DNA from 2 places in the Pseudoalteromonas sp. PB2-1 genome. Region 1 is predicted to be linked to the other one. Evidence: riboswitches for the same ligand, from Rfam matches in the RefSeq annotation. Region 1 holds a riboswitch; the other holds the start of a gene.
The links. Region 1 has a riboswitch for lysine ahead of lysC (lysine-sensitive aspartokinase 3). Riboswitches for the same ligand answer to the same signal wherever they lie in the genome.
Positions count from the first base shown of each region.

Region 2: linked by a shared signal. The riboswitch ahead of dapA (4-hydroxy-tetrahydrodipicolinate synthase) and the one ahead of lysC (lysine-sensitive aspartokinase 3) in region 1 are both predicted to bind lysine.

Region 1 covers NZ_CP090667.1:2,180,712-2,196,916, forward strand. The annotation lists gene sbcB (exodeoxyribonuclease I) at 1-40, shown strand, start outside; gene L0Z67_RS10210 (NAD(P)-dependent oxidoreductase) at 86-967, opposite strand; gene L0Z67_RS10215 (glutathione peroxidase) at 1,082-1,597, shown strand; gene L0Z67_RS10220 (2-hydroxyacid dehydrogenase) at 1,563-2,546, shown strand; gene L0Z67_RS10225 (sodium-dependent transporter) at 2,626-3,951, opposite strand; gene L0Z67_RS10230 (hypothetical protein) at 4,100-4,567, shown strand; gene L0Z67_RS10235 (4'-phosphopantetheinyl transferase superfamily protein) at 4,533-4,841, shown strand; gene lysC (lysine-sensitive aspartokinase 3) at 4,818-6,197, opposite strand; lysine riboswitch at 6,279-6,451, opposite strand; gene nhaD (sodium:proton antiporter NhaD) at 6,537-7,784, opposite strand; gene L0Z67_RS10250 (hypothetical protein) at 7,933-9,207, shown strand; gene L0Z67_RS10255 (condensin complex protein MksE) at 9,210-9,755, shown strand; gene L0Z67_RS10260 (ATPase) at 9,755-12,541, shown strand; gene L0Z67_RS10265 (DUF4136 domain-containing protein) at 12,689-13,237, shown strand; gene L0Z67_RS10270 (hypothetical protein) at 13,306-13,671, shown strand; gene L0Z67_RS10275 (TonB-dependent receptor plug domain-containing protein) at 13,841-15,679, shown strand; gene L0Z67_RS10280 (CPBP family intramembrane glutamic endopeptidase) at 15,721-16,205, opposite strand, start outside.
Region 2 covers NZ_CP090667.1:239,668-255,872, forward strand. The annotation lists gene L0Z67_RS01180 (YiiD C-terminal domain-containing protein) at 1-91, shown strand, start outside; gene L0Z67_RS01185 (hypothetical protein) at 173-1,282, shown strand; gene L0Z67_RS01190 (phospholipase A) at 1,417-2,454, opposite strand; gene L0Z67_RS01195 (succinylglutamate desuccinylase/aspartoacylase family protein) at 2,631-3,749, opposite strand; gene L0Z67_RS01200 (PLP-dependent decarboxylase) at 3,755-4,960, opposite strand; gene L0Z67_RS01205 (2,3,4,5-tetrahydropyridine-2,6-dicarboxylate N-succinyltransferase) at 4,960-5,700, opposite strand; gene dapA (4-hydroxy-tetrahydrodipicolinate synthase) at 5,715-6,599, opposite strand; lysine riboswitch at 6,737-6,933, opposite strand; gene L0Z67_RS01215 (DNA-3-methyladenine glycosylase I) at 7,116-7,811, shown strand; gene L0Z67_RS01220 (protein adenylyltransferase SelO) at 7,820-9,232, shown strand; gene L0Z67_RS01225 (OmpA family protein) at 9,615-10,664, shown strand; gene acnB (bifunctional aconitate hydratase 2/2-methylisocitrate dehydratase) at 10,947-13,544, shown strand; gene L0Z67_RS01235 (2OG-Fe dioxygenase family protein) at 13,744-14,376, shown strand; gene L0Z67_RS01240 (cysteine desulfurase-like protein) at 14,386-15,624, shown strand; gene L0Z67_RS01245 (2OG-Fe(II) oxygenase) at 15,679-16,205, opposite strand, start outside.

The sequences.
Region 1 (16,205 bases):
TATTTTAAAAGCGTTGTACAATTACGCACAAAGTATGTAATAAAAAACGCGACATAATGTCGCGTTTTTTATAAATAATATCACGTTACTTTTTATGTAACGCTTCAATACGTGCCAACAAGCTTGAGGTGTCGTAGCGGCCACCACCTAACGCTTGTACATCAGCATAGTATTGATCAACCGTGGCTGTCATCGGCAAGGTTGCGCCGTTTGCCTTTGCCTCATCAAGCGCAATGCCTAAATCTTTACGCATCCAATCAACAGCAAACCCAAATTCGTACTCACCCGCCCACATAGTTTTGTAGCGGTTTTCCATCTGCCATGAGCCTGCAGCACCTTTTGAAATAGTTTCGATCACTTTTTCACCATCAAGACCTGCTTGTTTAGCAAAGTGCAAACCTTCCGCTAAACCTTGTACCACACCTGCAATGCAAATTTGATTAACCATTTTACAAAGCTGGCCAGAGCCTACTTCGCCTAATAATTGGCTAAAGCGGCTAAAGGCAGCCATAACAGGCTGAACAACATTAAAATCAGTCTCGTCGCCACCGACCATCACAGTTAATACACCATTCTCTGCTCCCGCTTGGCCGCCAGAAACTGGCGCATCTAAAAATGCAACACCTTGTAGTTTCGCTTGAGTCGCCACTTCGCGGGCTACCTCGGCCGAAGTCGTTGTATGGTCAACTAAATAGCTCCCAGACTCCATGCCCGCAAGCACACCCTTGTCGCCATAAACAACTGACCGTAGGTCATCATCATTACCCACACACATAAATACAATTTCAGCGCCTTTTGCAGCTTCACTAGGCGTTTGAGCATATTGCCCTTGATACTCTGAAGCCCACTTTTGCGCTTTTACTGTAGTGCGGTTGTAAACGGTCACGTTGTGACCTGCGTTGGCAAGGTGACCTGCCATAGGGTAACCCATTACACCTAATCCGATGAAGGCGACTTTCATTGACATAAAACTGACCTATTTGAGTGATAAATTAGTAACAATTTCATTATCTCAATCGAATAACTAAAAAGCGAATGAAAAAAAGTTCATTTAAACCGTTTAAAAACACACAGGTAAAACATGGATAGTATATATCGTTTCAATGCCCAGCTTACATCCGGTGAAAATTTCAGCCTTGAATCGTTAAAAGGAAGAACAGCACTTATCGTAAATACCGCCAGTAAATGTAACTTTTCAATGCAAATGGCCAGCCTTGAAAAACTCTATAATGAGTATCAAGAGCGCGGATTTACAGTGCTTGCTTTCGCCTGTAATCAGTTTGGTCATAACGAGCCGTTAGATGGGCAGGAGCTACAGACTTTCTACCAACAGCATTTTGATGTTAGCTTTCCTATTTTTAATAAAGTATTAGTCAATGGGCCTGAGGCGCATCCGTTATTTAATTATTTAAAATGCCATACCCGCGGAATTGCGCAAAACCGCGCAATTAAATGGAATTTCACCAAATTTCTTATAAACTCAGAGGGGCAACTTGTTGCGCGATATGCCCCGCGCACTAAACCTGAAGCCCTCAAAATGGTGATAGAGAGTAATTTAAATGATGAAACTGGCCTTATTCAGTGCGCAAAAGTATGAACAACCGTTTTTTGAAAGGAATCTAACTGAATACGCTGAGTCGGTTTCGCTCAGTTATTTTGAGCAATCTCTCAACAGTACCACAACACCTTTATGCCATGGTTTTGATGCAGTGTGCGTATTTGTAAACGACACTGTCGATAAGGATGTCATAGCCAATATGGCCACTTTAGGTATTAGAGCCATACTATTACGTTGTGCGGGTTTTAATAATGTTGATTTAGCAGCCGCCAAAGAGCACAACATCAAGGTTTGTCGGGTGCCAGCTTATAGCCCTGAGGCCGTTGCTGAGCATTGTGTTGCACTCATGCTAACACTCAACCGAAAAACCCATAAAGCCTTTAACCGAGTACGCGAAGGAAATTTTGACTTAAATGGCCTGTTGGGTTTTAACCTGTTTAAAAAAACCATTGGTATTATAGGTTGCGGTAAAATCGGCCTAGCATTAGTGAATATTTTAAATGGTTTCGGTGCAAAAGTGTTAGTGTGCGATCCTGTCGCTAAAAAAGGCGATTACACACTTTGCGACTTAGACACACTGCTCAGGCAAAGTGATGTCATCTCCTTGCATTGCCCACTAAACGAACATACTCATCACTTAATTGATGCCAAAGCATTTGAAAAAATGAAAGACGGTGTCATGCTGATTAATACCTCGCGAGGTGCACTGCTCGATACACAAGCATGTATTCAAGCACTTAAGTCCAAAAAACTCGGTCACCTAGGACTTGATGTTTATGAGCAAGAGTCAGAGCTTTTCTTTAAAGATCATCGCGAAGAAATCATGCAGGATGACATTTTTTCTCGCTTGGTTAGTTTTCCAAACGTGCTTGTTACTGGGCACCAAGGTTTTTTCACTCAAGAAGCGCTTAGCGAAATTGCTTGCACTACGCTACAAAACGCCAACGAACTTAGCCAAGGTTTACCATTAACTAACGAAGTTATATAAGGCAAATGCACCTTAAATTAAAAAAGGCGTGAGGTTTCAACCCCACGCCTTTTTACTTACTAACTTGCAACTCGATACTTTATTTCAACAATGCCACGTTCACAAATACCGCCGTCATCAATAACGGGCACACAAAGCGAATGTACTGAGCAAACCAATAATGTGGGCCACTCGATACTTGATGCAATTTATTACCACGCTGCCATAACCAGCCAACGGTAATAAAATAAAATAGTCCCATCAAGGGTAATTGGTACTGCGTTAGTACCATAATCACTAAGCCAAATAACCAATCAAAGTTAAGGATGATCAGCGATGAAGCAATAAACACCACTAAGGTAACAAATAAGGTTGCTTGTTTACGCTCAATACTATGGTTTTCAACTAAAAATGCGACTGGAATTTCGGTTGATGAAATGGTTGAAGTCACCGATGCAATCGACATCAACACAAAAAATAATAAACCAACCACTAAGCCTACTTGTCCCATGGTGCTAAATAGCTCAGGTAAAATAGCAAAAATCAACTGTCCTTCGCCTACCAACTTACCACCGCTAAACACTTCTACGCCGTTATGCTGGGCAACAAAAATAGCCGGAATAATCAATAAACCCGCTAAAAATGCCACACCCGTATCAAGTAATGCAACGGTGCCTGTTAGTTTTGGTAAGTTCGCATCAGGCTTTAAATATGAGCCGTATACCATCATACAGCCGACGCCTAGCGACAATGAAAAGAACGCCTGCCCCATTGCAGCAATAATTAGGTTCGCATCAAGAATTTGGCTAAAGTCAGGCACTAAATAAGCAGCAAAACCATCCATTGCACCGTCAAGAGTGCCTATGTAGCCAATTAACGCCACTAATAACACTAGCAATAATGGCATTAAGCGGCGTGACCAAGTTTCGATACCTGATTTAACCCCTTTTAAAATAATGCTTGCGGTTAGAATAAGCATCAATGGCGTAAACACAAAGTTGCGTGCCATTGAATCACTGTGTAAAAAGTGACTTAACTCAGTCAGACCAAAAAAGTTGGCAATTGGCTCGAGTGCGTACGCGAGCATCCAACCTGCAACGATTGAATAAAAGCTCAGCATCACAACAGCGCCAAACAAGCCTATATAACCAGCTGCAGCTCCAACTTTGGCTGCGGTGTCTTGCCATGCACTTGATAGCGCTTTAACTGGGTTTGCCTGCGCTTGGTGGCCTAAATACAACTCAGTATACAAAGCAGGAAGTGCTAATAAGAAAATAACGATAAAATAAACAAGTAAAAATGCACCGCCGCCATGGTTTGCCGCCTGCGTTGGGAACCCCCAAATATTACCTAAACCTACTGCCGCACCAGAAGCGGCAAGTACAAAACCAATACGACTTTGGAAGCCATCACGAACTTGTGCCATACATCTACATTTCTGTTATTATTTTTCCTCATTAAACCATAATTACAGTCAACTGCGTAAACAATTTGCGTTTGTTCGTGCCCATACAAGAGCATTTGCTGTAAAAATAAACAAATCTAATTGTAGGGTTTCGTAAAAGCCACAAACCATGAGCAGTCACTATTTTTCTAACACCTTAAAAATTGATTCAGGGCTAAGTTCAACTGATAAACAAGTTGTACTTATGGATGCTTCACGTATCAATATCAGCTCCCTGCCCATTGAAAGGTTACTCAGTGAATTCGAGCTTAGTGTACTTACAAAGCGCAAAATGCCAGCCGCTAAGCAAGAGTATATTGCCACGCGCTTAGTGCTTAAGTATTTATTAAAACGCAGCAATCCTTTACTTAAAAACACACCACTTTGCGCAATTTCGAGCCAATTTGATGACGTAGACAACAAATTGAAGCTTCACTCGCCTTTAAGTGAACCAATTTGGGCTTGCTTATCACATTCCCGTGGTTTTATTGGTGCAGCGCTTAACCCCGAGCAAGATCAATTTGGTTTTGATATCGAACACTGTTCGAAAACACGCCCCTTTTGTGAAGCTCGCCAAACATTTTTACGATCGCAATGAAGTTAATTTAATAAGTGGCTTTAGCGATATAAATGAGCAAGCTGGATGTTTTTTTAGAATTTGGACACTAAAAGAAGCGCTTGCCAAAGCAACATCGCAACCTATCGCTAAACTTTTGAGCCCGAATGTGTTTACTGAAATCGAAAAACATAACCTCACGGCCTCAAGTAACACACTGAATGATTTTGACATAAGCGTGGTGGCACAAAAAAGCACTGACTGGCAGTGCTCTTTTATTAACTTTAACGACCTATGCCGCGACTTGGCTTTCTAATAATCGACTATGAATAGCTTGAACAACAAGGTCAGACTCGCTCTGCTCCACCAAAAAGCACAGGTTATGTTTACTTGCACCATGACAAATTAAACGAATATTAAAATCACTCAATACTTGCATTAAGTTGGTCTCTTGTTGTCGCAGTTGAATCTCAGAGCCAATTAGAGCCACCAGCGTTAAGTTATTCTCAACCGACACATGACAAAACTCAGAAAGCTTATCTAAACAAGCTTGATCCAGCTCAGGACGTGATGCATTCGGTGCGTTATCTAACGTGATTGCAACACTGATCTCTGAGGTAGTAACCAAATCAACCGAAATATTAAATTCACTTAAGATAGTAAATACACGCGCTAAGAAACCACTCGCAAGAAGCATTTCTGGGCTTTTAACCGTTAAAAGAATTTGGTTTTTACGCTGCGTGACTGCTCGGATACCTGGCTGCTCTGACTTTTCTTTTTCAATCCATGTGCCGCCTAATTGTGGCTCACGGCTTGAACCTACAAACACACTAATATGGCTGCGGCTTGCCGGTAAAATAGTAGCTGGATGCAGCACTTTTGCCCCAAAGGTAGCCATTTCAGCGGCTTCATCAAAGCTAAGCCTTGCAATAGGTGTAGCTTTTACACATAAACGCGGATCAGTACTGAAAATACCCACCACATCCGTCCAAATATGCACACTCTTTGCGTTGATTGCTTCAGCCAGTAATGCCGCACTGTAATCTGAGCCGCCACGGCCTAAAGTCGTTGTTTGGTTATATTCATCACTGCCAATAAACCCTTGTGTTACTACAACTTGCTCAGCTAACAATGGCACTAAATGTTTTTTTGCAGCAGCAGCTGTTGCAGCAATGTTTGGAGTGGCTTTAGCGAATTGGCTATCTGTTTTTAATACTTTACGCACATCAAATCGCACCGCATCTAAACCCTGGCCACGCAACACTTGCGTAAATAAATACGATGATAAGCGCTCACCAAAACTTAGCAGCTCGTCTTGCTCTGCCGCTGATTTAATCCCTTCAGTAGCAAGTACCTGAAATGCTCTTAAAGTCTCATTAAAGCCATGAGCTAAATCGGCATCAAGCGATAGCTCAGCTAAAATATTCTCTTGAATAGCAATAACACCCGTGATGTGTTCATCGCGCTCAGCCGCGCTCAAATCACGTTTACACAATGCAACTAAATGGTTAGTAACGCCCGCACTGGCACTAACAGCAACAATACGTACTTGATTATCCGCGCATACAATTTCTGCACAGCGGCTCATAGCATCAAAATTAGCTACACTGGTGCCACCAAATTTTGCAACAACGTAATCTGATTTTGTGTTGGCGGCTAATTGGGTATTCATGTCGTCTCCTTTTGTGGAAAACTATCCACAGTAATTCAAGAAGAACTCGGCAAGGGGGTGCTTTGAAAATAAAGAGTAGTCCATGCCAGAAGCTCTCCACCTAGTTTGGTGACAGTTTTGAGGATTCAGCCCCATAAACCGAAAAATAACCGTGACGTCCAGCTATTTTTCTCGGCGAGTACTTCCCTCATTAATGGTCATTGGCGTTCGTCACCTCACATTAACTACCTAAGTATCGCACCTCTTCTGAATGTTAAGTTAACACTTGGTTAAAATAACAAAGCCTGCTGTTAAAAGCAGGCTTTGAAAGTTATCGTTTAGACGTCTAGCTGTCAAGTGTTAAATAAAACTTCCCGCTAGGTGTGAGCCATAATAACCCGCTGTATAGGCTATTAATAAATACAGCGACATTTTTAAATAACTCATAAACGTTAATGCTTTGACTTTACTCATCGCAATAATACCCGCGGCAGACCCAATAATAAGCATTGAACCACCAACCCCTGTTGCATAAGTAAATGACAGCCATTGCTGAGGGCTCATAACAATGTCGGCTTTGAGTAATGCAGCTGTTAGTGGCACGTTATCAACCGCAGCCGACAACAAGCCCATTAAGTAATTCGCATACTCAGGAGCCATAAGCTCATATAAATGTGTAAATTGAGATAACACACCCACTTCTTTCAGTGCACCAACTAACAGTAATACCCCAACGAAGAACAACAGTGTGTCGTATTCAATCTCACGAATATAGTCGATGATTTTTTTGTTTACGTCTTTTTTGCGCATCAAAAATTGCGCAACCAAAAACATTAATGATAAACCAAATAAAAAGGTTAATAACGGTGGCACACTATAAAGAACGCTCAAAGTTAAGGTGGCAATAATGGTCGAGAAAAAGATAACCGCAATGGTAATGTCGGTTTTTTCAATACGACGAGCCATTTGCTTTTCAAATACCACATTACCTGACATTCCTGCTGATAACATCACAGCCAGTAATGCGACGCTTGCAAGCGAAGGCACAATAAGTAATAACAAGTTACCAATAGTGACTTTTTCATCGAGGAATATCATTAAGGTCGTTACATCACCTGTAATAAGCGATACCCCACCCGAGTTCACACTAAATACAATTAAGGTGGCATATTTTATTAATTTTTTAGGGTCTAATTTCAGTGACATCACCACCGCAAGCGAGATTAAAGTCGCGGTTATGTTGTCTGAAATCGATGAAAATAAAAACGCAAAACCACCAATCAAAAACATCAGCTTCCGTTCACTGATTTGATTTGGCATAATTTTATGCACAATATTTTGAATAAACCCTTTCGAGTTTAAATAAGCGACAAAGGTCATTGCAGCCATAAGAAATAACCACAACGTCGCTATTTCTAAAATATTATGATCAAGTTGATGTTGGATAGTTTCTGGGGTTTGCCCATGAATTGGAGAGATAAACAAGATAATCCAGCATAAAGTGCCAAAAAAAAGCGTCGTTTTGGCCTTGTTTACATGGATAATATCCTCTATAACGATAAGCAAAAATGCCACCGCTATCAGGGTTAGGATAAGTGGGGTTACCATGGTGTTTGAACAACCTTTATAATAATGTAAAAATTGTAATTCGAGTGTTTCGGCGCGGATTCTAGCAGTATCTAAGTCATAAAACTATTCTCAATTAGATAAATTACTACTAAACGCTAACACCAAAATTTTGATTTACTGGAGCCATATGATCCCAGCTAAAAAGTTATTAAATACCCTTACAGAGCATTGGGGGGTGTTAGAACTATTATTTAAACGTTTTAAGATGGCTGATTTCAGCTTAAAAGACGTACAAAATGCGATAAAACAAAAACAGCCAAGCTGGTCAAATGAACGTATTTATAAAGAAACAAATCGTTTATTAAATCAAGATATCATTATTCCTCTTGCGAAGTCGTCACAATTAGAAATCAACCGTGCTATCGCTGATTTTGCGACCTTTTTATTGCAAGAAGAACATTTGGGTCTTGCCCAAGAAATCAGCGTATTAGTTGATGACTTAGCGCGCCTAGGCAACCGCCTTGCCAAAGCGGGTGAAATAGAAGATTACGACGAGCTTCGCCGTTTCAGCCGGATTATGGATGATCGGGTACGCAAAATAATGAAGCTGTTTGCCCATAATGAAAATGCGATTTTAAACATTGTTGAGCAAGCGAAAGCTGACAACGCCGTGCAATCTTTGCAAAAACGCTATCAAGCAGTAATCGAAGCGTTTGATGAATACATTGAACCTATGCTTGAAATGGTTGATATTCGTGGTGACTTCCACGCGTGCTTTAACACCATCGAAGCGCAAATTAGCGCGCAAATCGAGCAAATTGACCGTCTTGGTAAGTCATATCAAGACAAACGGATGCTTGAGCAATTACGTACCCGTATTCTAGAAATGCATTTAGTTGGCCGTGAAAGTTTACGCAAAAGCGCCGATATGTTGATGCCACTGCGTGAAGAGTTACGACGCAACAACCTAATTACTCGCCAAGCGGCCAAAGTGCTTGGTTTAGTGCGTAAAAATGGCGTCGATAACATGTTAAGTGCAGTACAGCCTAACTTTGTCTCAGACGCACAGCGTTTTTCACTTGGGCAACAACGTCATATCGTGGCCTATATGGCAGGCTTAGTTGACTTTGAACACGATGAATATCAGCTTCCTGAACATGATGACGTGCCTGCCTATCAAAGCCCGCATATCCCTGATTACAACGACGTTAAAACACAATTTAAAAAACGCTTCAAAAAAGCCAGCAAAAAAGCTCAGCCGCTGCTTAATTTCTTAGATGAAAGCTACCCAGATTTAGAAGCAGACGAAATGCTGTTCTTGTATCAAAAATTAATTAGCGATGGCGACCTTGAAATCAGCCAAAGCCAAGAGAAAGTAAAAATAAAAATTGCCCAGCAACACTTCTCTCTTTACCCATTTAACTCATCGATTGCTGACGATAAAAAAGCAACAGAGCAATAACCATGACAGATATTAATTTAGATGATTTAACACATCTGCAAGCTATTAATAAAAAGCTCACATCAGGCTACCAAATTAGCGAACAAGACACGCTGATGTGGCAAGAGCTTGATCAACACATTGACGCTTACCGTGCGTTATTTAATGCCCTTGGCCATGACCTACAACATGATAGCCGTGGCTTTTACTATTTTGGCAGCGACGAAAGCACCCCAAACATGGGGAAAATTTCGCGTGCCATCGCACTGACTATCTACATCTTGATTGAGCACTATGCCAATACCGGTAAAGATCCAATGCGTGCCTTGTTTGACGAGGTAAACGACCTTGAACTAATGCAAACCTTAGTGCAAATCAACAAACACTTGTTTGATCAATTAGAAATCTTCTCAGGCTCAGATTTACGTAAAGACGTGTACCTTCGCATGGTGCGTTTAGGCCTTGCTCGCGAAGTAGAAAACGGCTTTATGTTGCAAGCACCTATTTATCGTTATATCGATGCATTAATGGAAGTAAACGAAGAAACCTACCTAGGAGAGGACGAATAATGCAAAGCCAAAGCCTTTACGGACTCAGCAAACTTGCGCTTTTAAATACCGCTGGCTATGCAAAATGCGTGATCCCTCTGGATAAAAGCAGCTCAATTTGTGCACCCAATAATACTGGTAAAAGCTCGGTGATTAATGCCCTGCAATTTCCACTGATTAATGATTTACGCCTAACAGAATGGGATGGCCACGATTTAGACGAAACCCGAAAATTCTACTTTTCGTCAGATCAATCCTATATTTTACTCGAAGCCGATTTACCTAATGGCCCTGTAGTGATTGGTGTTGCTGGCCTTGGTAAAATTGCCGGTTACGCGCATCAGTTTTTTTGCTATCAAGGTAAATTAGACCTTGAGCACTACACCCAAGGCAAAACCATTGTAAAATTCACCAAGCTTTTTAATCACTTAAAAGAGCAAGGTTTCAATCCAATTGAATTAAAAGCGCAAGAGCTAAACGCCCTACTCACTGGTGGCGCAACCCCGTTTGATGGCGATATCAATTTAAAGATGATCCCGCTTAATAACGTACAAGACTCAGCGATTTACAAAGAGATTTTCCGCCGTATCCTTAACTTGCATAAATTAGGTGCCAGTGATGTTAAGCGCTTTATGCTACGTGTTTTTGAACGTCATATGTCAAACTCACGGGTTGATTTTTATGAAGTATGGCGACGTTCATTCGATAAAGTGAATCGCGCTAAACGTGAATTAAAAGCCCTTGAGTCAATGCAAGAGCCAATCGCCGCCCTTGAATCTATGCTTGAAAACCAAACGGTTTTAAAAGGCAAACTTGCAGCCTATGCGCCAAAAATTGACCAAGCACTGATTGACTTTGAAACCTATCAACAAGAGCAACTCACTGAGCTGAATATAGCCCTTGAAGATATCGAGCACGAAAAGCATGAGTTTGACCAAAAGCAGCAGCTGTATATTCAGCAATCCCGTGATATTGAGCGTAAACAAACTCAAATTGAACAGTGGTTTTTAGACTATCGAGCGCTTAAATCTGAATTTGAACTAGTTAACAAGGCCACTTTAAAAGTAAGCCTTACGCAGCTTAAGCAAGATTATGAATCGCTATCGCATTCATTGAGCAGTGCCCAAGGTCAAAGCTTGCACACGCTAGATTACCGTATTAGCGAAACACAAAAGCAAATTAAGAGCTTAAAACTACAACTGAAGAACCTCGAGTTCAATTTATTCACCCGTATGCGTGAAGATTTATCTTTGAAAGAAGTTGAAGAGATTTCGCGTATTCTAAACCCTGATATCTTATCATTTGCCACCACCAGCAATGGTGATGTTGAGATCACAGACGAAGATGCCTTTGGTGAATTTTTAGAGCAGTTATCGGCAAATGTGAAAGGCGGTGTACTGACTCTTCCTGGCGCAAGCATTAAACTTAAAAAGCTAAGTCCTGTGCAAATGCAAACAGGTGAAAATAAAGAGCAACTAACCGCGCAACTCGCCGCCCTTGAAAACTCACTAAAAGAGTTTAAACAACAGCGCGAAGTGGCTGCTAATGTCGCCGAAAAACAAAAAGAAAAAGATGCCTTATATGATGAACTAATGGCCTCTGAAGAAGCCTTAAAACGCTTTGAACAATTTGAAGTGATGCAGCAATCAGTCGATGCGCAAACTTTGCTAAAAGAGCAATTAAATGCAGAGCGCGAACAAGTTGACGACTACCTGCAAGACATTCAAAAGAACAGTGGCTCAATTAGCGACCGTCGTTCAATTATCAAGTCGAAAAAAGATTTGCTTGCGCGCCAAGCTGACCGGCTACGCCAAGTTAAATCTGAGCGTATCGATCACACGCTTGATTTTTACTCTGGCAAAGTGACTCCATACATGATTGAAATCAGTATTGATTTTGATAACTTAAGCGATCTCATCCATCACTTTAACAAAGACTGCCAAGAGCTACGTAACTTTGATATCAACGTACGTAACACCTACATGCATATTTACAATGCGGGTATTACTAAATTTGATAACGAAAACGATGAGTTTACTAAATACGAAAAGCTTATTAGCGCGTTTCATAACATTGATAACGAGCGTGATGCCGTTGAGCGTCAAGGTCGTGTTGCGTTAACCGAAGTCGCCGCCACCATTAAAGGCTTGCGCGAAGACTTAGACCGCCTACGCCGCGAAATGAATAGCTTTAATAAAGGGATTAGCCAACACCGAATCTCTAACCTTCAAGCATTCAAAATTAATGTTATTCCGCGCAAGATGCTGGTTGATAGCATTGATACCATTATCAGTACCTCAAATCAGTTTGAGCAAGGCGATACCCTCGATTTATTAAGCCAAGAGCCTTATAGCGAATCTGCGGTAAACGAAGCAAAAGATCATTTAATTAAGCTTGCTTCAGAAAAAGCCGGTTTAACACTGACCGACTTATTCGATATTCGTTTTGAAGTGGTGAATCGTGCGGGTGACACTGAGCACTTCGAAAAAATCGATTCAGCAGGTTCTAACGGTACACGTATCACTATTAAACTATTATGCGGCATGCTATTCATTCGCTATCTATTAAGTGATCAAGAACAAAACCTGTATCGTATTCCTATTTATATTGATGAAGCGGCAGATATCGACCCACAAAACCAAAAAGCAATTATCGAAACGGCTCTGAGCTTTGGTTTTGTGCCGATTTTTGCTTCTGTTAAACCACAAGTAAGTTGCGACTACATTGTACCTATTCGTACAGTAAAAGATGGCGCGCAAAACTGGGTAGACGAAAAAGACTGGATCGAAGTAGAACACAGTACTTAATACAACATGTCATGGATGACAGCATTTACAATCAATTACAGTACTTTTTTTGAAATGTGCCATAGTAAATAAATAATCATTCAGTTGAATTATTTTTGTGTTATGTTATCAAATAAGTAGTGGAAATTTTGCCAAGGAGCAAACAGTATGAAAAACTTATTAATCGCCACGGCTGTATTACTTTTAGCGGCTTGCGCCAAAACCCCTGATTGGGATTACGACAAATCAGCAGACTTTAGCAACTATCAAACTTTCTCTTGGGTTCCTAACGCGAGCCTAACTAAGAATGTTGCAAACTACCAAATTAGCCCGTTAATGGAAAAACGTGTACGTGAAGCCGTTAATGCTGAGCTTGAAAAAAGCGGTATGAAACTTGTTGATATGGCACAAGCAGATGTACTTATTAACTACCATGCATCGGTTGATAAAAAAATCGACGTTGATACCTTTAATGTCGGTTACGGCGCACGCTGGAACTATTGGGGCATGGGTTACAACACGCAAACAACTACTCGCGAGTATGAAGTAGGCACACTGATTTTAGACGTGGTAGACCGCGCTTCTAACCAACTAGTTTGGCGTGGTGCAAAAGAAGGTCGTTTGCAAAAGAACCAAACACCTGAAAAACGCACTGAGATAATTAAAGAGACAGTTGCTAATATTCTAAGTAACTTCCCACCTAAACCGCAGCAGTAAAGTGTTAACACATCGTTTAAAAGCTCACGAATTGTGAGCTTTTTTGTTTGTGATGATTAAAGTTTGCTATGATGCTGAAAGTAACTCTAAATGGAATTAGAGGTCTTAGAGAAAAAGACCCAAAAAGGAATAAAATGAAATTAACTTGCCCAAACTGTAAAACTAAAATAGCGACTAAAGATATAAAAAAGGTTAACAAAAACAGCCTCTTTATTGAAAATCAATGTCCCTCTTGTCACGCATGGTTTTGCTTAAATAAAACACAGACGATTTTAAAAATCGTTGGTATATCTCTATTGTTAATAACGAGCTTACTTAATATTTTTAATATTAAAACTGAATATAGCCTAGCTTTTTCAGTCATTGGTTTTATAGGCATTTTTATTGCGCTCATCATCACTTTTTTTGGCAAATATGATGCGGTTAAACAATAAACACTGCTCTAAATTACACAACCGCGCCTTAGCGGTTTTTTTATTACCTATTGAAATCTGGTTGGAGTGGTATAACTGAGTGATTCAGATACAATAGCCGCAATTTTGCAGTGAGCGCCTATAGTATTCACTGCCCTAGGTAAATCAAATACATTCAAGAGAGTTTTAGATGGTACGCGCAGTACAGCTTACACTTCCCGCTTTATTCGTCACTTGCTCAGTGCTAGCAGAAGACGCAAACAATATTGAACAAATCACCGTTGAAGTCTCAGCAACCGCAAATAAGGAGCCTGTCGGCACTTTTGATGCGCCTGTCTCAAATTTAGAATATGACCCCCGTGTAGATTTGCAATCGCGCAATATGGCTGAAGCACAAGCCGATGTAACCATCCGTGGTGGTATTTTTGAAAATACCGGCTTTCGTGTTGGCAGTAGTACCTTATTCGACCCACAATCGGGTCACTACTTCGCTGAAATTCCTGTTGCGCCACAAATGCTTACCGGCCCTGCCATTTTAACAGGTGCTGATAACGCACTGTATGGCATGAACAGCTCTGTTGGTACAGTTTCATTTGGCTGGCGCCCTATTACAAGCACTGGGAGTGTTTCACTTGGCACTGGCACAAATGACTTTAACTTATTAAGCATTCATGCTGCCCACAGCCAAAAGCTTGAAACTATGCCGGATTGGCGGTTAGGGTTTGAAGGTGAGTATTCAAACTCACAAAGTGATGGCTCAATTGATAATGGCGATCACGACTTTGAGCGTGCCTCAGCGCGCATTCAACTTGCCAGTGACTCATCACAAACTGATTTAATGTTCGGACGCCAAGAGAAATTTTTTGGTTGGCCGAACCTTTACACGCCATTTAATTTTAACGAAACCGAAGATCTTGAAACCAAGCTATTGGTGCTAAACCATAAACAAATGTATGGTGAGAACAATAGTTTTGAAGTAACAGGTTATTATCGTAAACATAACGACCATTACGTGTTGTCTCGTGAAAACCCAGCTATGTTTGAAGCATTTCATGAAACCACGGTTAAATCATTGGCACTCTCTGGACGCCACCGCTTAAATAGTAGCTATGCAATTAATTATGCTGGGCAATTTATTGCTGATGAGATTGAATCAACGTCTCTTGAAAACAACTTTACATCACGCAATTACACCAAGCTAAGTATCTTGCCTGAGTACAAGACAGCTCTTACAGCGAACAAAGAGCTTACTTTACGTGTTGGTGCTGCATTTGATGATACGAACCGTGATAGCTCAGATACCTCATTTATTGCCGATGCCAGCCTTAAAGTAGCTAATCAAAATGGCAGTGAACATACTTGGTACGCATCATACGCCGAAGCAACACAAGTACCTGGTTACACCGCAATTGGTGGCAGTGAAACGGGCGGATTATTTAGAAGTAACTACAATCTTGAGCGCGAAACGACCGATAACCTTGAGCTAGGTTTATTGATTGAACAGTCATCTTGGCGTTTAGATTCAGCTATCTTCTATCGTAAAGATAAAAACCTTACCGATTGGACATATCGCTTTGATGCAACCTCAGCCCGTTTTGCAAACCCAGTTGATATAGACACCTTAGGCGTTGAGTTTTTGGCGAATAAATCGTTTGAAAACACAAAGCTAATTGCCAGCTACACCTATTTAGAAAAGTCCGAAGACTATGGCACGGCTGATATTGATGCCAGCTTTTATGCACTTAACTACCCTGACCACCGTGTAACACTTGGCGCTGTATGGCAGCCTATGGATGTACTTGAGCTGCGTATCGATAACGAATGGCGTAAGCAACATAGTAACCGCTTACGTAACTCTGACGATGAAGCCTTCTTTACTCAATTAACGCTAAAGTTTACTCCTGCTCAGTTTGAAAATGTATTTGTTACTTTTGCTGCTGACAACATTTGGGATGAATCATTTGAAGAAGTCCCAGGTACCCCAGGGCGCGGCGAGCAATATACTCTTAGTGCTACCTATACTTGGTAATCAAAAACAACAATGCCAGTCAATTTGATTGGCATTGTTGTTTAATCAGCATTCCTTGGCAACTCTCTCCTTGCAAAGTAAGCAACTAGCCCTGAATACACATCCATCAATATATGAATCAAAATAACGAAGAAAATACTTTCAAAATAAAGATATAAACCACAAAGCACTAAACCTATTAATGCAGTTTTAATTACATGCTTCCAGCCTAGGTAAAAATGCCATAATCCAAAAACCATGCTGCTGCCAATAACTGCTATAACCCAATTGCTGTGTAATTCAATAACGCTTAGTAAATACCAACGGAAAATAAGTTCTTCACATACGCCCGCTGTCACTGAAACAATAAAGGTGAACATAAAAAGCTCTGAACGAGACTCCGGCATTAAATCATTAAGAGAGTCGCCGCTATGCTCTAAAGAAGTTGCAATGTCGTTCCTTATCTTTTCACTTTGCACAATTGTGTACATCACATAAATCATATAGATAATAAATAAAAGAATAAGAGTGCCAGCAAATACAGTCT
Region 2 (16,205 bases), 1.7 Mb from region 1:
AACCAGTTACGTAGTGCCTGTTACTATATTTGATGGCAACGACGTTGTTGCAGAATTTGAAGGGGTGTTTGTTGTGGTTATGTTGCATTAGTTGATTTTATGTTGATCTCTTGAATTTCTTAGCTATAGTTTAAGTTCCGATTATGGATACATCGAGCTAGGGATTGATATTATGTATAAATTTATTATCTGCTTAGTTTTGCTAAGCGTGTCAGGGAAAACATTTAGTCAGGATTTTAAGGCTAGGATCTGTAAAGACTGTACTTATTCAGAAGCTAAAGAAATTGCGAAAAAGTTAAAGCCAAAACTTGTATGCCAGCAAGTTGGTAGAAATCCTAATCCTGTATTTGGAAATGAAGAGCAATGCTATTCAACGACAAATAAAGTATTAGTGGTTAACCAAGCTACCCGTGAAATATTCGGTTTTTATAATGAGCATAGTAATCAAGGTACACCGCGTTACAATATGTCAAATACACTTAGAGATATGAGTAGCTATCCTACAGCAGTTGATACTTTGATTAATGACGTACTAGATACATATGCTCAGCTAGATGAGATCGCAGCGCAAGTTACAGCTGACTTTAATCAAGGGACGATGCCAAGTAGTACAGAAAAGTTAAAATTCAATACATACAGTACTGCCAACACAACAAATGCGACTTGTGACAATGCGCCTGAGGCTAAAGCTATGAATGCGATGCTTGACGGACGAAATATGGCGAATGTTCAAAACCGTGCACAAGAATACGCAAGGCAAAAACAATTAGATACTCGCTCATTTCATAAGACACGCTTCACCGGAGTTAATTTTGGGGTCAGTGCAGGGGGCGTTTCTGTGGGTGGGACGTGGGAGTATATCCCTGCAAATAGAACTGTCATTCAAAATTTTACACTAAATACTGACGTGCCAGTAAACTATCCGCGAAATCAAGTTGGCTATGAGTTAAGTTTAAACAGTGCAGGCTCTATCTCGATTGACATTAATCCCGATGAGACTAAATTTGATGGTATATCTTTAACAGTCTTGAAAAGGGTTAATTTCTCTGTTTCACAAATTTCAAACTGCTTAGCTGAGTTGTTTGACAAAAAATTTCCAAAGTCAATAAGTAGCCCTGGAGGTGGTGCCATAGGTACTCCTGCAGGATCAGGAAGTGCACCTTTAGGTTGGGGAAATATACCAGTTGTAAGAGGTGGTGGTAGATTAGGTACTTCTGGAGGTGGAGGCACGTGTACCCATCACTATTATGACCATCATGGCAACCCAATCGCGAGCATCTAGGGGGCATGCCCTTAACTTTAAGCTTAACTTATAGTTAACTAAGCTAAAATGTAAAAGCACTAAACGTAGAATTGTTCAGTGCTTTTTGTTTCTCACTTAAAATCAACTAAATTAATACAAACTAAAAATGAAACTTAAAGTAAGTCAGTTAACAGAATACCCACGCCGAAGCGTTCAATATCGGCGTTGTAATCAATCAAACTCTCACCATAACCATTAAAGTACTGTGCATAACCACGTAACCTGCCCCAAAGAGGGAAAGACCAATCGAGTTGAATTGCCCCGCGATTATCTGAGTTTAGATTATTGCGTGTCATAAAGCTGAATTCATGTTCGTTATAACGGTAAGCGCCAGAAAACTCAAAGTAACCCATGTATTTATAGATATCAGGGTTGTCATCACCACTGGCTTCTAGTTCATCGTCTTTTTTATCTTCTGGGATGCGGTACCAAGGCTTGAAACCAAACACGAACCCCTCTTTTTCCCATAAAAAGTTGGCATAAATACGGTTCCATGAACGTGAGTTTGGTTGGCTGCGGCCATTTGATTGATGTGATGCACCAATCGCAATTGCCATTTCATCTCCCCACAAGACATTTTCTTCATCAAGGTAGTTTATCCAGAAAACTTCTGGCTCATAGTTAGTTTCACGAAATGGTGACGAAATATCTTTGTTGTAAAACTGCCAAAACGACTGCATCGTAAACGCAAAATACACACCTTGGTCTTTATCTGAGAAGCCCTCAAAGACAGGTACCTTAATTGATAGCTGATATTTTACTTCTAGGTTATCGAGAGGCTCACCATTTGTTTCTTCTGCCAGATCCTTCAAACCGTCAAAAGGGCGAGTATTTGGGTGCGATACGTAAGACAGTGGCAAGATATAGTTACGTTTATGCGGCGTGATTACATTGCGGTTCTTTTTACTTACTTCCTCGCGTGCTTTTCGTTTATCAAGTGCAGTAAGCTTTTTACTTTCATCTAAGTCTGAGCATTTTTTGCGAAGTTCTTCGAGTGTTTGTTTACCGTCACCGCCAATCGCTTCATTTAAAATACATTGTTTTACTAATTCGAGCGCGTCATCTTGTTCATTGGTTTTTGTTTCTTCAGTCTGCGCCATAACAGGTACAGAAAGTAAACTAGCGACAGCTAGCCACATGCGCCATCCCATTGCGATTTCCTTATTGAATAGAGGTGAAGTTGAGATAAGTATAACGATTTTTACATAAGTAACCGTGAACTTGTACTGAATTGTTAAATTTTTAGGTAAATAGAGCCCCAAGCGAAACTTGGGGCTCTGCTGTTACGGCCTAAGCCGTGACTCTCACGCAATGAGAAGAGGTGAGCTTATAGCTCAAATACGTTGGTAAAAAACTTATATAATTCGGTGCCTTGATTCACGCTTGCTGACGCGAAGTGTAAAATGGCAATTGCATCTTTATCAAAACTGAGTGTTTGCAATGGTTGTTCTGATAGATAACGCTCCATTCGTAGAATATGGGCGATAGGTTCACCCGCTTTAATATGGCCACCCAGCGGGGCAAGGTATTCGACCATGCCGCCCATGGGGGCGTAGTAAGCAATATAATCTTCAAGCATACTGGCATAGCGTGTCATCACTTTTGGTTGATATGCTGCATCAACCAATACCTCTTTGTGGTTGAGGTAACTTAAAATGCTATTTGCGTCTTCAAGTGCTGCACTTAAATCGATTTTTTCTTGGCTACCTAACTCAACAGTGAATGCTTCGACTTGAACAGCAAATTTACGGCCTTGTTTGGCAAGTTCTTCAGAAAGTGACCACCAAGGACAGAAACTCGCTTCATCCATCGCGCCATCAAAATCATTCGGGATCAATAACACATGCTCAATGTTGAAATAGCGGGCGCTGCCTTTAGCGTATTCAGGGCAGTATAAGTGCTGACTTGAGATAGGCCCAGTGTGAAGGTCTAAAACAATATCAGCCTGATGGGCGAGCTTTTGCAAGTTAAGGGCAATACGTTTACCGGTTGTTAGGCTGTAATCTGGGCCCGTTAATTGGCTGTCAATGTCAGTAACGAGTGCCCGTTTAAACGCTGCTTTAAGGGTCGCATCATCACTGTCTTTGTGCTGTTCAGCAATTTGTGATGGTAACGCTTTGTTAAAGCGATACATACGGTTCCAGTTGGTGCCCGTAATTGGATCGAAGCGACCTAAGGTAAACTCACCTGATTTTTGGTTGCAACCAATAGGGTTGGCATAAGGCACTAGGGTAATATCGCCACGCAGTTTGAGTGATTTTAGCTGCTCAAGCAATTGATAAATTACTGCATTACCTTGTACTTCAGCGCCGTGCATATTGGCTTGTACATACACGTTTGGTCCTGAGCCATCGCCTTTTAAGCGATACACAGGGATTGTCAGTGGTAGGCCGTTGGCAATCTCGCCAACCACAATATTCTCTTGGCTGATTAATTCTTTACTCATGGCAATTACCTTAAATAATAGCTGGCATTTTCAGCGCTACGGATGCACTCAATATTGCCTTGTTCAAGGATATATTCAGCCGCTAATTCGTGGCATAAAAAGTACGGCATACTTTCGGTAAAGCCGTATGCACCACATTGGCTGAATACCAACCAGTCTTGTTCATTTAAATCGCTTGCTAATTGGTGTTCACCCAAGCAATCAAGGGCGGTGCAAAGTGGGCCGTATAAAGTCATTGCCTTAGGTTCAGCTGTCGATTTACGCAATAACGCCGCAGGAAAATTTTGGCTTGTCACTGCAGGGCGAAGTAAATGGTTAATACCGCCTGATAAAATCACCTGCTGTTGATTGTAATTCTCTTTGCGCTCAACGACTGGGGTTGCGTAATGACCACATTCGCCCACCGCATAGCGGCCAAGTTCCATCCAAAGCTCTTTGACACCAGCATCAGCTTTAATGCTCGCGAGGGTCTCGATAAGTGCAGACCAATCAAGTCGGTTAGCATCTTGGGTATAAGGGATGCCTAAGCCCCCGCCTAAATCGAGAATATTAAGATTAATACTTAGTGAGTTAGCCAGCTGTTGTAATGGCGAAATCATCGTGCGCCATAACTCTGCGAGCTTATTAGTGCTCAGCATATTGCCCCATTGGAAAATATGCAGACCGTCAAAGCTAAGAGCTGGGTAATCACTGACCGTGAGAGCTTGCCACTCATCACAGCCCAAACCAAAAGGAGTGAGGCTGTCGCCGCCAAGCGGGTTCTTTTCGCTGTCTGGCCAACGCAGTTGTACACGCAATAGAATTTGCAACTGACAATTTGCTTTCATTGCTTGTTCGTTTAACCAGCGCACTTGGTTAATGCTCTCGGCCACAAAGGTACGTACGCCGCGAGCAATAAAATGTGAAATTTGTGCAGGGCTCTTTGCAGGCCCTGTGTTGAGCACGCGCTCGCTATCGATGCCCTGAGCAAGTACTTGCTCAAGTTCACCTTTGCTTGCAACATCAAAGTTAAACCCTGCGCTGTCTAAACATTGAATAATGCGAGACAGTGGGTTGGCCTTAACGGCATACCAAAGTTTCACATCGGTTTGCGCAGTCAGTTGATTTAAATGTGCAGTTAATTTATCTAAATCATAGATAAAAAATGGCGTATCAAGATGCGTTGAAACGTGTGCAACCGCTTGCTTGATGGGCGTGCTCAAAAAGCTCATTAACGTAAAACCTCTTCTAACAATAATGATGCATCGCTTTGTTCGTCACGGTATTTCACTATCAGTGCACAAGACATGCTTAGACCTTGCTCGCGAGCCCACGCATTTGAAGCAGGGCGAGAGCCTGGGATCACAATCGCGTTTTCTGGGATCGCTTCACCTTTATCTAGCTGGCGCTCATTCACACAATCGTAGACGGGAATAGTTGCAGATAAGCGCACACCCGGTGCAAGCACAGCACCTTTTTTCACAACCACACCTTCAACAATAACGCAGCCTGCGCCGATGAATGCATCATCTTCAATCACCACTGGGCTGGCACCAATTGGCTCAAGTACGCCACCTAACTGTACTGCTGCACTTAGGTGGACATTTTTACCTACTTGTGCGCATGAGCCCACTAGTGCGTGGCTGTCGACCATCGTGCCTTCATCGATAAAAGCACCAATATTTACATACGCTGGTGGCATGATAATCGTGCCTTTGGCAACGTGTGCGCCACGACGAACACTGCTACCACCTGGTACCATACGCACGCCTGCATCGGCTGCAAAGCCTTGTGGTGCTAAGTTGTGCTTATCAACAAAACCACCTGGGAACTCGGTATTCGTGCCATTTTTGAAAGCTTCTAAAATGCCTTGCTTAACGTCAACATTGGCGTGCCAGTTGCCGTTCTCGTCTTGTGTTGCTGCGCGAACTGCGCCTGATTCTAAGTTGTTTAATAATTCTAACCAGCTCATGATAAAACCTGTTTTTAGTTCCAAGATAAAATTGTGTTGTTTGCGTGGGTGATGCCGTCTGTTTGCTCAAGCTCTAAATGCGTAAGCGGCGGACGTAAATGCGGGGTATTTATTTTACCTTGCAGGTGCATCAGTACTTTTACGGGGATTGGGTTTGCCACAGCGAATAAACTTTGGATTGCTTGCGACCAATCGGTGAATAGATTTGGGTATTGACCACTTAAACTGCGTTTAACAAACTCATGGGTTTGACTCGGCCAAGCATTCGCGGCAACCGACACTAAACCTTTTGCACCAGCTTGAGCAAAATATGGCATAAGTGCATCATCGCCACTGAAAATGGCCAGTGTTGGCGATGCCGTTCTAAAACCTTCAAATTTACTAATGTCGCCACTGGCTTCTTTTAAAGCCCACAGGTTTTTGTGCTCAGCAAGGTTTTTGATCACCTGCGGTGCAATCTCAACTGCGCTTCTTCCAGGTACGTTATACAACATACAAGGGTGATGACTTGCGTTAAGTAGGCTTTCAAACCAATGTGTTTGGCCAACAACCCCAGGTTTTGCATACAGAGGTGAGCCCAATAGATAGCCATGAATAGGGAGTTGATTGCAGTATTCAACCCAAGCAATTTGTTGTTTAAGGTTCATGCCGCCTACAGCAACCATGAGGGGGACACTCGGTGCTAATTGGCAAACATGCTCAACAATGGCTTGCTGCTCTTTAAGTGAAAGCGCCAGTCCTTCACCAGTACTGCCAAGTAATAAAATGCCGTTATTTGCATCTTGCTGCTCAGCCACCAGTTGTTCAAGGGCCGTGTAATCGACCTCGCCAGATTCAGAAAATGGCGTGACAAGCGCTGTCCATAATGGATAGTCGTTTAAATCAAAATTGTTGATCATCTCTCACGAACTTATAAGGTATTCGAAGAGTTTATGCGGGAACATTTGAATGGAGCCGCATGTCGTCATTCGAACAAGGTATAATTCGAAGAGCGAATGGGCTTAAAATAATAAAGACGCGACGGCCTTATTATACTAAGACCAGAAGCTCTCCACCAAACTAATCAATAGCACTTTGCTATTGTTGGTGACAGTCGCTGGGATTCAGCCCAGTCGCCCGAAATAAGCACCTCACAAACGGTGTTACTTCTCGGCGTTAATTCCCCTCACGTATGATCAACAGAGTCTGTGCTCTTCCCATACGCTACCTGAATAACGCACCTCTTCCAGCCCTTTATGCTCGCTTTAAAGGTTAAAGCCAACATAGTTAAATAGGGTATATTCGGCGATTAAAGCATTTTAGCCATCTAGGTGTCAAGGCGAAGGGTTTGTTTTTAGTGACCGATTTTGCAACATGGTTACGTATAAGCGTGTTTTTACGTACACTTAGCGTTAACCAAATAAATTGGAAAAATGATGGAAAAATTTAACGATATTTATCAACGAGCCGTATCTCGAAAGGGCAGCGAAGACATGCTGCAGACACTGTTATCAAACCCGCTCGATGATACTGATATTGCCAAAATGCATGACGATTTATGGTTAGAAGAGTTCACACGTAAAGTTTTTCAAAGTGGCTTTTATTGGTCTGTTATCAATAACAAGTGGGCAGGTTTTCGCGACGTGTTTTGGGATTTCAGCGTAGAAAAATTGTTGATGATGCCACCGGATATGCTTGAGCAAAAAGCCAGTGACGAGCGCATAGTTCGTAATTTTAAAAAAGTACAAACGATCCCAGAAAACGCATACATGATCCACGAAGTTGCTGAGAAACATGGCAGCTTCAGCCAGTTTATTGCGGATTGGCCAACTGACAATATTATTGGCTTGTGGGCCTATCTTAAAAAACATGGTGCGCGTTTAGGAGGGAATACTGGCCCTTACGCTTTGCGAGCGCTTGGTAAAGATACCTTTTTACTTTCTCGCGATGTAGAAACCTACTTGCGTGCTCACGAGTTGATAGACGGGGGCTTACAAACTAAAAAATCGTTACAAGCAGCGCAAGATTTTTTCAATGAACTACAACAGCAAAGTGGCTATAGCCTGCAAGCACTTAGTCAGCTTGTGGCCTATGGGGTTGGTGATAACCGCGTAGGTGTAGCCACACGTTAAGGACAGCTATGAAACTGCAAACTCGATACACAGATATTAGTGAACTGCTTGCCATTAAAGATATGCCGAGCGCCGTTGCTGAGCCGCAATTACTGCTATTCAATGATAGGCTGGCTGATAACTTTTTAATTAAACATGACAGCGAACTTTTAGCTAAATTGCTATCTGGTTCAACGATAGATAGCGCCGTTGCTCCGGTTGCACTTGGTTACTCAGGTCATCAGTTTGGTCATTTTTCACCGCGTCTTGGTGATGGCAGAGCGCATTTGCTTGGTGCGATTGAGGATCAAGGAGGCACATTGTGGGATATGCAATTAAAAGGGGCGGGAGCAACTATATTCTCGCGCGGTGGTGATGGTCGCTGTGCCATTGGCCCTGCAGTACGTGAGTACATTATGAGTGAGGCGCTTCATGCGCTAGGTATCGCGACTACACGCTGTTTAGCTGTGGTGACTACTGGTGAAACGGTATATCGCAATCCTCCTCGACCTGGTGCAGTCGTCACTCGCTTAGCTAAAAGCCATATACGTGTAGGTTCATTTCAATACTTAGCAACACAGGGTGATATAGAAGGGTTAGAAAAGCTTGTCGATTACGCTATCAGTTGTCATTTTCCTGAAATTAATAGCACGGGTGAAAAGCGCTATATTGACTTTTTAACAGCTGTACAAGACAAACAAATTGAGTTGATAGTAAGTTGGATGCGTGTCGGTTTTATACACGGAGTTATGAATACTGATAATACCTTGATAAGTGGTGAAACCATTGATTATGGTCCTTGCGCTATGATGAACAACTTTGATTTTGATACTGTGTTCAGCTCAATTGATCACCAAGGGCGCTATGCATTTGGTAATCAGCCGACGATTGCTAATTGGAATTGTGCACGCCTAGCTGAAAGTCTATTGCTCTTATTTAAAGATGAAAAACAAGCGCTTATAGACCTTTCGGCGGTTATAAATAGTTTTTCAACTCGGTTCAATGATGCCTTTAATTTGATGTGGCAACAAAAGCTGGGCTTAGAAAGCATGGAAGAAGATGAGCATATACTTGTTTCTGAATTGTTGACGTTAATGAAGCAACATAAATTGGATTATACCAACACATTTAATCTTTTGACTGAGTCATTACAGTCTCAGGTAACCATACCTGCCAATATAAAAGAATGGTATAAAAAATGGTTTTTAAGAACATCTACTCAAAGTTATAAAACGATGCGTGCTGTTAATCCTGCAGTCATTCCACGCAACCATAATATCGAAATGATTATAGGTGAATATGAGGGCTCTGGAAAAAGCGCTTCATTGGAAGCATTTTTGAAAGTGATATCAAATCCTTATATTTATAAAGCTGAAAATACACATTGGTACGCGCCTCCTAAGGAAGGTGATGCGAATTATCAAACTTTTTGTGGAACTTAAAAAATTCCAGAAAAGGCTGATTGTTAGCGACTGTGCCTAAGTGTAATATTTAACATCTACGCTAAAAAATATGACAGAACGCTCTTTATATTTAAGTTAACGCGCCCTGTTATTAGGTTTATTTTTTCTAGTTAATTTATAGTAATTATTTATTAACAATAATAACGCATTGTTAATTTGAATGACGATTTAACTATAGTATTAGGTAAGTTTTATATTATCACCTATAGTTTCTAATGACCTGAATCAAACTATGATTTGAGTTAGTAGTATAACCTGCTACCTATTAAGTATAGGTTAACAAAACGAAGAGTATTCTGCTTATAAAATGGGCTGGGATGACTTAGCTGAAAATTTTAATTGTGAAAATGGGAAGGAAACAATGAAATTAAAATCACTTACAATGGCGATCGCATTAGCTGCAACTAGTGCATCAACATTTGCTGCAGAAAAAGAAGGTTTTTATATCGGTGTATTCGGTGACTACTACGATGCATCTTGGATTGCAACAGATTACTCACCTAACGTGAGAACTGGTTATGCAACGGGCTTCGGTGCTGAGATTGGTTACCGATTCTCAGATTACTGGAGTGCTCGTTTAGAGTACGCTGATGGAAATATTGATACTGAACACCTAATCACGGGTGATAAGTACGACATGGACATGGATAGATACGGCATTGACATGCTGCACCATTTTTCTGGTGGTCCATTCTACGGTGTATTAGGTCTGAAAGAAATTGATGTGTACGAGAAAAGTACATTTGCAAATATTGGTTTAGGTTACCAGCACTTTGTAACTGAAGGTCTATCAGTTAACTTTGAAACATCTTACTACCGAGGTTTAGAGTTCAGTGAGTCAGACTTAAACGCTAAGTTTGGTGTAAGCTACTTATTCGGTCAATCAAGCGAGCCAGCGGCGCCTGTTGAGCCAGCTCCAGTTGTTGTTCAAGAGCCAACAGATTCAGATTCTGATAATGATGGTGTACTTGATGCTGATGACCAATGTGCAAACACGCCGATGACAGATGCTGTAGATGCAACGGGTTGTACTTTATATGAAGAGAAGCCAGTAACAATTAGCCTACTAGTTAGCTTTGCTCATGACTCTGCAGCCGTTCCACAACGCTACTTTGATGACATTGCTGAAGTTGCTACCTTCATGAAAGAAAACACAGACGCAACGGTTGTTTTAGAAGGCCATGCTTCAGCAGTAGGTGATGCTGAGTACAATATGACTCTATCTAAGAAGCGTGCGGATGATGTTGCTGATGAATTAATCAAAGACGGCATCTCTGAAGATCGTATTTCAACTGTAGGCTATGGTGAAGAGCGTTTGAAGAATGAAGCAAACACTTTAGAAGCTCACGCTGAAAACCGTCGTGTTGAAGCACAATTAACATCAACTCAACGTGTAAAAGTTATGCGTTAATAGTGAGTTGTAAGTTTTGATAAACCCAGCCAAGTGGCTGGGTTTTTTTATGCCCAAAATAAGAATGATTCTTACTTAATAAATATTCATCTGAATAGCTTTTTTTTTAACTACTATTCATGCTATTTATAGTGAATATAAAGTGCCTAACCGCAGCATGGATTTTCATCTATACTTAAAAGCTTTATAATCAATCGTCAGAATACTATAAGTACTGGGTTATATATTTGGTATTTAGTTTAATACTACCGAGTACTTTCACGTCACCAAGAGGGCAATATTGTGCTACAAGAATATCGTAAACACGTAGAAGAACGTGCCGCGTTAGGTATCGTACCAGCGCCATTAGATGCTCAGCAAACGGCTGATCTTATTGAACTAATTAAAAATCCACCAGCAGGCGAAGAAGAGTTTATTGTTGATCTTCTTGTTAACCGCGTACCACCTGGTGTTGATGATGCTGCTTATATCAAAGCAGGTTTCTTAGCTGCAGTTGCAAAAGGTGAAGCGAGCTCTCCACTGGTATCAAAAGAAAAAGCTGCTGAGCTACTTGGTACTATGTTAGGTGGTTACAACATTGCACCTATGATTGATCTTTTAGATGACGCAGCGTTAGCACCAATTGTTGTTAAAGGTTTATCTAACACATTATTAATGTTCGATGCTTTCTACGATGTAGAAGAAAAAGCGAAAGCAGGTAACGAGTTTGCTAAGCAAGTAATCGAGTCTTGGGCAAATGCAGAGTGGTTTGTAAACAAGCCTGCAGTTGCTGAAAAAATCTCAGTTACGGTATTCAAAGTAACTGGCGAAACAAATACGGATGACCTTTCTCCAGCACCTGATGCATGGTCACGTCCAGATATTCCACTACATGCTTTGGCAATGCTGAAGAATGAACGTGATGGCATCAATCCTGACAAACCAGGTGAAGTGGGGCCAATCTCACAGCTAGAAGAGCTTAAAACGAAAGGTTTACCTCTTGCATATGTTGGTGATGTAGTTGGTACGGGTTCTTCTCGTAAATCTGCAACTAACTCTGTACTTTGGTTCATGGGTGATGATATTCCTCACGTACCTAACAAACGCGTTGGTGGTGTATGTTTAGGCGGTAAAATCGCCCCTATCTTCTTCAACACAATGGAAGACTCTGGTGCGTTACCAATTGAGCTACCTGTTGATGAGCTAAACATGGGTGACCAAATCGATATCTTCCCATACGAAGGTGTTGTTAAGCGTCACGGTACTGATGAAGTAATCTCTACTTTCTCTTTAAAATCAGACGTAATTCTTGATGAAGTGCGTGCTGGTGGTCGTATTCCACTAATCATCGGTCGTGGTTTAACGGATAAAGCGCGTGCATCACTAGGTATGGAAGCTGAAGATATCTTCCGCAAACCTGCTCTTGTAACTGATTCTGGTAAAGGCTTCACATTAGCTCAGAAGATGGTTGGTAAAGCATGTAACATGCCTGGCGTACGTCCAGGTCAATACTGTGAGCCGAAAATGACCACTGTTGGTTCGCAAGATACAACAGGTCCTATGACCCGTGACGAACTTAAAGACCTTGCTTGTTTAGGTTTCTCTGCAGATTTAACAATGCAGTCTTTCTGTCATACATCAGCTTATCCTAAACCAATCGACGTAAACACTCACCACACACTTCCTGATTTCATCATGAACCGTGGCGGTGTGTCACTACGTCCAGGTGACGGTGTAATCCACTCATGGTTAAACCGTATGTTATTACCAGATACAGTAGGTACGGGTGGTGACTCGCATACTCGTTTCCCTCTTGGTATTTCATTCCCAGCGGGTTCTGGTGCAGTCGCATTCGCAGCGGCAACAGGTGTAATGCCTCTTGATATGCCTGAGTCAATCTTAGTACGTTTCAAAGGCGAAATGCAGCCAGGTATCACATTACGTGACCTCGTTCATGCTATCCCTTACTACGGTATCAAAGAAGGTCTTCTAACCGTTGAGAAGAAAGGTAAAATCAACGAATTCTCTGGTCGTGTACTAGAAATTGAAGGTGTTGAGCACCTAACTGTTGAGCAAGCTTTCGAACTTTCTGATGCGTCAGCTGAGCGTTCAGCGGCAGGTTGTACAGTTAAGCTTTCTAAAGAGTCTATTGCTGAATACCTAGAGTCAAACATCGTAATGCTTAAGTGGATGATCTCTGAAGGTTACGGTGATGTTCGTACTATTGAGCGTCGTATCACAGCAATGCAAGAGTGGTTAGCTAACCCTGAACTTATGGAAGCGGATGCAGATGCAGAGTACAAACATGTACTTGAAATCGACCTTGCAGACATTAAAGAGCCTATTCTTTGTGCTCCAAATGATCCTGATGATGCACGCCTTCTTTCAGACGTTACTGGCGAGAAAATCGATGAAGTATTTATCGGTTCTTGTATGACTAACATCGGTCACTTCCGTGCTGCAGGTAAACTACTCGATGGTTTCAGTGGTCGAATCCCAACTCAACTTTGGGTTGCACCACCAACGAAGATGGATAAAGACCAGCTTACTGACGAAGGTTACTACGGTATCTTTGGCCGTGTAGGTGCACGTATCGAAACGCCAGGATGTTCACTCTGTATGGGTAACCAAGCACGTGTTGCTGATAAAGCAACGGTTGTGTCTACCTCTACGCGTAACTTCCCTAACCGTCTAGGTACTGGCGCAAACGTATTCTTAGCATCAGCAGAGCTTGCAGCAGTAGCGGCAATCTTAGGTAAACTTCCTACACCTGCTGAGTACCAAGAGTACGCAGCTAAGATCAATGCAACGGCAGCTGATACTTACCGTTACTTAAACTTCCACCGTATGCCTCAGTATACGAAAAAGGCAGATGAAGTAATCATTCAGCAAGCTGTTTAATAAGTAAATAGTGTATTTTTACTTTAAAGCCCGCATTTTTGCGGGCTTTTTATATTTTAGATTAAATTTTCATTATTTTGACTTTATCGATCTTAAAATTGATCAATAACTGCATAGAGTTTACATAATAACGCAATATTTTCCCTTCAATTGCATTAAAATCCTCGCCAATATTCTCAACATTTAAGGCGAGATCTTTATGACTACATTAAACAACCAGAACCTCTTACAACTTCGCTTTGTAAGCCAAGCACATATTGACGCAGTAAAGCCTTCTTTTGCTAACCTTCCTGCTAATCCATACGCAGATGGTGAATTTCGTAAGCGTCGTTATTCAGTAATTAAAGTTGTTGATGGCGAACTAAAACTACAACCAACAAAAGCATTCGTACAAGACGACTCTATCAATACCTTTCAAGGTAATGTTGAGCGTACCTATGAAAATCTAGAAGATAGCTTATTAGCCACTGATGGCATGAAGCAAATCGTTAATCAGTTCCGCGATATGACCGGTATTAGCGATGACCGCGATATTGAAATCCATCAATTTAGAATGCTTGCGATCGACAGCGACACACCTGCTGCCCCTGAAGGTGTTCACCAAGATGGTTTTGATCACGTGTGTGTATGTGGTGTATCACACGAAAACCTAGAAGGTGGTGAGCTACTTGTGTATGAACACCAGCAAGCAGAGCCATGTTTCAAAATGGAAATTAAAGACGGCATGTTCGCGCTTATTAATGACCGTGAAGTATGGCACAACGCAACGCCAATGAATAAATTAGACGCAAGCAAAGAAGCTTACCTTGATTGCTTCGTACTAACTGCGTAAGGGGATAGCATGAACTTAACGCAATTACGTCGCCAATTTCCTGCACTTATGCAACAAGTTGCAGGTCAGTCGCCGATTTTCCTTGATGGCCCAGGTGGCTCTCAAGTGCCACAGTCAGTTTTAAGTGCCATGACTGCTTATTTGGGTTACTACAACTCAAACTTAGGCGGTGCATTTTTCTCAAGTGATAAAACGGTTGAGTTAATGGCAAACGCTCGTCAAGCTGCAGCCGATTTACTAAATGCGCCATCTAAAGAGCAAATCGTGTTTGGTGCAAACATGACAAGCTTAACGTTTAGCTTTAGCCGTGCAATTTCGCGTGATTGGACTGAAAATGATGAAATTATTGTCACCAATGCTGATCACTTCTCAAACGTTTCATCGTGGCAGCAAGCTGCTAAAGATAAAGGTGCGACAGTAAAAACGGCGCTTATCAACGAAGCTGATTGCAGCTTAGACATGGCCCACTTTGAAAGCCTTTTATCAAGCAAAACAAAGCTTGTAGCAGTGACGTATGCATCAAACACCACAGGTTCAATTAATGACATTAAACGCATCGTTGAGCTTGCACATGCTGTTGGTGCGCTCGTTTATGTTGATGCCGTTCACTATGCACCTCATGAGCTGGTAGACGTACAAGCACTTGATTGCGACTTCTTAGCCTGCTCTGCATACAAGTTCTTTGGTCCTCACCTTGGTATTGTATATGGCAAACGTGAGCACCTTGAAGGTTTCACACCATACAAAGTTGAACCTGCAAAAGATATTGCGCCAGGTCGCTGGGAAACCGGTACACAAAGCTTCGAAGCCCTGGCTGGCCTTATTGCTGCGGTTGACTACATTGCTGCAATTAGTGAGCTTGATGACAGTCATGCACGCCGAGAAAAACTCGCGGCCGCTTTTGCTATCACTAAACAACACGAAATGTCACTCAGTAAGCATTTCTTAACTCGCTTAGCAGATTACCCACGTATTAAGTTATTTGGTATTAATGATTTGGCGCGTTTAGAAGAGCGTACACCGACCTTTGCTCTAACGTTTGAAGGTATCGAGCCGCGTATCGTGTCTGAATTTTTAGGCAAACAGCATATCTGTGTGTGGGATGGTAATTTCTATGCACAAGGTTTATGTAAGCAGCTAGGTGTATTAGATACCGGCGGTGTAGTACGTATTGGTTGTATGCATTACAACACTATTGAAGAACTCGATCAGGTTTTCGATTTATTTGATCAGTTATTAAAGATGTAAACACGTTACTAGTTAGCTATCAGAATGTCGTTTCTGATAGCTAATATAACAAGTTTACGACTGCGGCTGTCCATAAATTTGTTCTGCGCGGTTAAATAAAATCCACGACGTTAAAATATATTTATCATTTGAAATGGGCTTGTTGCCACGGTGAGTATGCGTGAAGTAACCTGGCGCTATTACCATAGAACCTTGTTTTGGTGATATTTTACGTTGTTGATAGTAAAACTCTGTTTCTCCGCCTTCTTCGACATCATTTAAGTAAAACATAAATAACAGCACACGATGCAAGGCTTCGTTATGGCCAATTTGTGGGTATACCTCACTATGCCAATACGGGTAGCCACCTTTATTAATGTCGTACTTTTGTGCCTGAATAGGACCCATTCTAAAAATTTGCTGGACTAATAGTGGCAGTTGAGGTTTACCGACTTCTTCATAGTTATCGTGTGTTAAATCAACTGGTTTTCCTGTTTTCGGATGATACACTTTCAACCCAAAGGCACCAATCATCATGAAAATGTGCTCTTCAATGTATTTAAAGACGTAACCAGCAGTGACTTGCTGAATGTGTTTTAATT